Regions from separate parts of the Globicatella sp. PHS-GS-PNBC-21-1553 genome, predicted to be linked through region 1. Evidence: riboswitches for the same ligand, from Rfam matches in the RefSeq annotation. Region 1 holds a riboswitch; the other holds the start of a gene.
The links. A riboswitch is a leader RNA that binds a small molecule or an ion and turns the genes downstream of it on or off. The one in region 1 is predicted to bind thiamine pyrophosphate.

Region 1 (3,431 bases):
TACTGGACAAATTAGCGACCATTTTGACTGCCTAAAACACGCTCATTATCTGTTAAGAACAATTGTTGCATACGATGAAAAGCTGATAATTTGTTAAGTCTTTCGTACAAGACAAAAGCCGCTATCGCTCCCATTACACAAGCACCCATAAAACGTGGTGTGTAAATTAACCAGTGTAAATCTGTTTTGACTCCGGTAAACCAAACCATAACTGGATAGCTTAATAATGACCCTACGACACCCGTTCCAATAAATTCACCTAGCGCTGCTGCCCAGAAGTTTCGTGTCTTCCAATAACCTAATCCCGCAAATAATGCTCCAAAAACAGCACCTGTTAAGGCTAATGGTGGAATGCCCATCATTAACATGCGGATAATACCACAGATTAAAGCCATTAAAAAGGTATATAAAGGACTCATAAAACTGGCCGCAATAATATTAATGACACTCGACATTGGTGCCATCCCTTCAATTCTTAAAATCGGTGATAACACCACGTCTAAGGCAATCATCAGTGATAAAATCATTAGTTTTTGAGTTTGTTTATGTGTATTTATTTTAACCATTCCCTCTCATCATTAATTGTTAATTTTAGTTTTCGTATCGAGTTTCCCAATCTTCACCGTCATAGCACATGGTCCAGAACTGATACTCATAGTAAGAGGTTTTAATAATGATTTCTTCTAGACGTTCTAAGGTTGCTTCTGGTAAATCTTTAGCCATCTTGTCCATTAAATTTTTCATATCAGTAGCTAAAGTTTGGAATTCTTCGCCCGCATACATATCGATCCATTGTTGGTAAGGATTATTTTCAGGACTTTGCTTCGCTACTGCTTCGCCGACATAAGCGTATGACCAAGCACAAGTTAATAAGGCTGTCACCGCATATTCTGCGCCACCCGCTTGGGCATGATTTAACATATAAGAAGTATAGGCTGTATTGGTTGGCCACATTTTCGTTTGTAATAATTCTGCTTCACTAATCCCAAATTGAGCTGAAAATTGACGGTGTAATTCCATTTCCATCTCTAAGGTCCCAAATAATGCTTTTGAAAAACTGCGCATCATCGATAAATCAGTCGACTTCGCTACGCCTAAAGCCATTAATTTTGAATACTCCACTAAATAAACATAATCTTGCGTTAACCAACGTTGAAATTTTTCTTTAGCCAGCGTACCTTCTCCTAATCCTTTTACAAATGGATGTTCTAAATACGATGCCCAAATCGCTTCAACTTTTGGAAACACACGTTCAGTAAATTTTGTCATGACGATATTCCTCCTTATATTTTAGGAACAAAAAAACACCCACCTTTAAAGATAAAGTGTGCGCATTAAATCGGGTGCAGTCCAACAAAATCAAACTGGCTGATTAAATTAAGCACACTTCCCTACGTCAGTATTAACTGAATCAGGTTCAAAGGGTCAATTTCTCTCTCAGCATTTTCATGCTCCCCCAGTGTCACTAATAGACTAGCAAATTAATTTTGGATTGTAAAGAGGGTGCTTTTTTAATAAATAAGGCCTGGGCGTAATCTTAATAATTTAGTGCAGTGATTGCGCGGTAATTAAAAGCGCAGGGTGTGAGAGGTCTCAAACTGCGTCTTAAATAGACTGGAGATAAACTAGCGAATTTCAGTCAAGTAATTGTGCGGCAATTAAAAGCACAGAGGATGATAGGGTAGGCAGATGAAGAGAATATCACTTGGTTTTCTGCTTCTGGTCTAGTTTCAACTGTGCAGGAATAGGCAGACGTAGCGAAAATCATTCATTTTTCTACTGTTGGCCTACTCCCTTACAACCATGTCATTAATCAAAGATGAACACAATCGATATTCTATTTCCATCGCCTGTCTGGTCAATAGGCATCGTCATGAACCTTCTTAATTTGGTTCATTGTGAACAGCATCGTTCACTTTTTAGTACCACTAGTAATCATGACCTCACTTATATTACTTTTTTATAGGTCATGATTTCAATCCTTTGTTCAACTTATCTGCTTGACATTAACTATCACTTGATTTATTCTAATAGTCAGTTAGAGTTTCTTTGTGAAATCAAAGGGTCTCTTTTAACAATTGAATCCATTTATTTTAAACTAGGGGAGCCAATGCGCTGAGAGTAGGTTTCTGAAATGTTCCTTGACCCTTGACCTGATGTAGTTAGTACTACCGTAGGGATGTTTACAATTTTGTTTTACTGTACACATTTTGATCAGTTTGATCAGTCAAGACTCAGTATGCTTTGGGCCGGTTTCCTAGAAACGGGTCTTTTTTTGGGCAAATGGATAGAAAGGAGTTTCAGATGATTGAAATAAAAAACGTCTCATTTACCTACCCTGACTTTAAAGGCGAGAAGACGTTACAAAATGTCAACCTCAACTTTCCTAAAGGTGAGTTTATTTCATTAATTGGTAAAAGCGGCAGTGGTAAGAGTACGCTATTTAAATTACTGACCACGCAATTTCAACCAGATGCGGGCCAGATTCTCTTTGATGGACGACCGATTCAATTAGGTGATGTCGGTTATATGCCACAAAAAGATTTACTACTTCCTTGGGCGACAATTTTGGAAAATGTTAGATTAAGTGGCAAACTTGATAAGCAGCATCCAGTTTCAAAAGAAAAAGCGTTAGAGTGGCTAGATAAGGCGGGTTTAAAAGATTATGCCTATTCCCTACCAAAAGATCTATCGGGTGGAATGCGTCAGCGCGCCGCTTTCGTACGAACGATTTTGGCCAATAAACCAGTACTACTACTAGATGAACCTTTTGGAGCATTAGACAGTTTTACACAATATGAAATGCAACAATGGTTACTATCACTGTGGCAAGAATTAAATAAAACAATTGTTTTTATTACGCATAATATTGATGAAGCAGTGCTTTTAAGTAATCGGGTCTTTTTATTACAAAACTGGCATAATGGCGACGATACTCAAATCAAAGAGTGGCACATTGATCTGCCACGTCCACGACCGAAAGACATCCGTTATCATGCTCAATTTATTGAGTATAAACAAGCTTTGGAGGTGGCCATCCATGAATAAACTACGACAGTTAATTCAACGTTACTGGCCTTTCTTATCTGTTTCAGCTGTGTTATTAGTCATTATTGAATGGGCCGTGGCGCGTGAATGGGTACCAAAGTTTATAATTCCGAGACCAAGTGATGTTATTAAGACCATCTTTACCCAAGCGCCGCAACTATGGACACACACTCAAGCGACTTTATTAGAAGTCATCGTTGGCGTGGCCATTTCAATCGGACTGGGTTTATTGATTGGAATTCTATTATATTATTCTGATTTTATCGAGCGGGCATTTTATCCTTTTGTCCTAATTTCGCAAACAATTCCGACTATCGCCTTGTCCCCAATCTTTGTGTTATGGTTTGGCTATAGCTTATGGACCAAAGTGGCGATTATCTTTT
Region 2 (3,431 bases), 340 kb from region 1:
CCATTGCTTCATCCAACAACTCCAAAACTCTGCTAGTATCATCTTCTAGTTCGTCTATCAACCCATCATTAAAACGAGCTACATAATCATTAATCGCCTCATCAATATTTTCATATTCACCCGAATGTTGGTCTAGAAAAACTTCTAACTGTCTAAAAATATTTTCTGTTTCTCGTGACATCAATATCATTCCTTTCCTATCCTTAAATTCTAGTGCTACCTTCCGACTATAAGGTGAACCCGTGTCTCGTCCTCACCAAGAGAAACTCTGATCTGTTGTATGTCGTTTTTAAGTGCCAGTTTAATCTTGAGATGGCACTTAGACAGTTTGAATACTCCATCATTTTTAATCATTTCTCTTGTATGACAATATCATTTGTTAAAGTTTATCCTTTGTTTACTATTATCACTTAACATATAATTTTTTCAATATCCTTAGTAATATGTTTCAAACCAAAAGTAATCATTGAATTAATATTATCAAATAGATTATGTCTTCAATTTTTTGATAAGATTCTCATATAAAGCAGTAATAACACCGTGTGACTCATCTACAACAATAACTTTCCTATTCATAAATGACAATTCAGTGATTACTTTGCTTACTTTAGTCAAACCACTAAGCACCATGATTTAATCATTACCTCACTCTTTTATCATTTCCATTCATTACCATTAATCAAAATTCTAGTTTTATCAGAATTTCAACACCCAAATTATACAATAAAAGAGAGCCACATACCATGTCTCCTGCAAAATGATTTTACAATTCTTTTATTTTTGTCTGTTATAACACTTCTATCTGCTAGTATAAAAGTTACAATAAGATTACCCAATTTGTTGCACGTAACTTTCCTCAGTTTCAAAAACAATCGAGGTAATTTGAAGTAATATTTTTGATATAATGTCCTATTCGGATAGGATGGTTATTTCAGAGATTGTTAGGATCACCATCACATCGTTAGATGACTTATCAAGATTAAGTGAATGGTCTCGGAAAGGAGAAATAAAATTGAATCTATCGAAGATTGCATAATCAAAGTAATCTTTATCATCTTCTAAATCTTGTACTGCTAATACATTTCCTATTGAAAGTCATTTTATTATCTCATCGACTTTAAGATAAAAACAAATGATTTAGGTCGACCTGATATGAGGCCGGAGTCCTTTGAACAGTTGATGCAAGAAAATAAAGCTCCATCAGTGATTTTGCAACAATTTAAAGAAATTACGCAACACTTCAAAGCGATTGATAGTGGGATTGCTCCCATGTTAATGAATCTGTTCAAAATAGCGATAGTTCAAGAGAAATTTTTAAGAGAACACCGGTCTTTCAAACAATTCATAAAGTCATTAATGGTTTACTTAACAGTTTCCATTATCGATGCTGGACATAAACTTGATAAATTTAGTCAAAATTATTGTTCGTTAAATAATAGCACAGTGGTTGAGTGGTCTCAACTGTGCGGGGGTAGGCAGACGAAGTGAAAATCATTCGATTTTCTACTTCTGGTCTACTCCCAACTTTGCGGGGGTGGGCAGACGAAGCGAAAATTATTTAATTTTCTACTTCTTGCCCACTCCCTGCTATTACTTTTTGGAAAAATAAGTCCTATTAGCAATTGCAATGTTGTTAGGAATCTTTATGGCTATTGCAACCTTCTAAGTTATAAAAGTTGAAAGTAATTGGTTTGTAAATTTAATTTTACTTTTTTCATTATTTTTGTTAGAATCATTATTAAAATATAGATTTCAACATAAACAAGGGGTGCCATATTGGCTGAGATTATACCCTTTATTGGATCAAGGTAATGCTTGCGTCAAGATGTTTAACTCCTTTTTTGTGTTGGTTAAGAAAAGGAGTTTTTTTATGTCAAAAATTAAGACACAAACTTTGATTGAGATTACTATCTGTGCCGCTTTATCACTACTTCTTGATTTGATGATTCCTTCGCCATCATGGAGTTTTAAGGTTTCTGTCAAGATGATTCCAATTATTATTCTTGCTCTACGTCGTGGTACATTGGCAGGTTGCTTGGGAGGATTTCTATGGGGATTACTCCAATACATTACCGGTAATGCGTATGTATTAACGTTAGTACAATTTGTAGTTGAATATTTTGTCGCTTTTGCAGTCATTGGTTTCGCTGGTTTCTTTGCACCTTATATGCAAAATGCATTAAAAGAAGAACCAACAAATCGTGTGAAACAATGGGAGATAGCTTCCATGGCGACAATTGTGGGATCATTAGCTCGTTATATCGTCCACTTTATTGCGGGGGTGTCATTCTGGGGGTCTTATGCACCTGAAGGACAAAGTCCATATGTATACTCATTCCTAGTCAATGGAGGAGCGTTTCTATCTGAAACTCTTTGCTGTATTATTGTATTAATTTTCCTAACGCGTTCATTCCAACCTCTCTTACGCGTAAAAACATCAGGTTATTAATCAATTTTTATAACGTTTGGCTAACTCCTGCATCTTTAATCGTTTAATGATATGAATAAGGAATTATAACTTATTTAATAATGAAGACCGTGTGACTTATTTGAGTTGTTTATAGAGAGAGGGGTTAGTGCAACATCTTCGATCACTAAGTAAAGACCCTTCATCGGAATCTTGATGAACCACCATGAGACTTGTATAGAAGCGTAGTTAAGACGTAATCACGCGTTAAGTGACTGAGGATAATCGGCAGATTATTAAGGTTTGGGTAAAACCACGTGATTAACGTCCCATTGATTGTTACGGCAGTCAATGGGATTTTTATTTTTAAAGTTCTTTGTCAAATGATGTGGGTCACAGAAATTTTGGTCATTAAACACCGGTGTGTTGAATGGCTATTTTTTTCTAATTTGGCGTTTTTCTGTCTGCAATTCTTTTCTTCGGTTACATTTCCAGGGTTTGGATCATTTCCATATCTTACTTCTTACCTATCTACATCGATAGCTATGTTAATGAATTTACTCTCTAGATATGATATTTCTGTTGGTCCAAATGAATTATTTTGTTTGGTTAACATGACTAATTCGGAGAAATAAATATCATCCTTTAAGTGCTCTGCTACACTAAATGAAAAAGAGATCAACGTTAGCTGACCTCACTTAATTATATATAGATAGTTTTTCCAATTAACTTACTAAGCATGTTCACTATAAACTGAAATTTAGTCTGTTATAATTCCGTCGTGATTGCTCGCCACGGACACTTAAGCCTGTTACCGACCGTCGTGAAATCGAGCGACTGACACTTCGTCTATTAGAGTCTCTAAGCTTTCAATGCCTAATTCATCCATTCGCTGAGGAAGTTGGCTAATAATTTCTGGACAAATCATCGGTTGATTATAATTTTCTGTCCCAATTTGAACGGCAGATGCGCCCGCCATATACATTTCTAGAACATCATCTACGGTCTTTATGCCACCCACTCC

Region 2: linked by a shared signal. The riboswitch ahead of thiT (energy-coupled thiamine transporter ThiT) and the one ahead of tenA (thiaminase II) in region 1 are both predicted to bind thiamine pyrophosphate.

What each region holds. Positions count from the first base shown of each region.
Region 1 is NZ_CP085470.1:1,756,804-1,760,234, reverse strand. Features, by position in the region: gene thiW (energy coupling factor transporter S component ThiW) at 12-566, opposite strand; gene tenA (thiaminase II) at 592-1,269, opposite strand; TPP riboswitch at 1,372-1,468, opposite strand; TPP riboswitch at 2,091-2,197, shown strand; gene LB888_RS08485 (ABC transporter ATP-binding protein) at 2,305-3,048, shown strand; gene LB888_RS08480 (ABC transporter permease) at 3,041-3,431, shown strand, end outside.
Region 2 is NZ_CP085470.1:1,413,211-1,416,641, reverse strand. Features, by position in the region: gene LB888_RS06740 (helix-hairpin-helix domain-containing protein) at 1-181, opposite strand, end outside; gene LB888_RS06735 (hypothetical protein) at 1,153-1,488, shown strand; TPP riboswitch at 1,755-1,843, shown strand; gene thiT (energy-coupled thiamine transporter ThiT) at 1,871-2,449, shown strand; gene LB888_RS06725 (dihydroorotate dehydrogenase) at 3,219-3,431, opposite strand, start outside.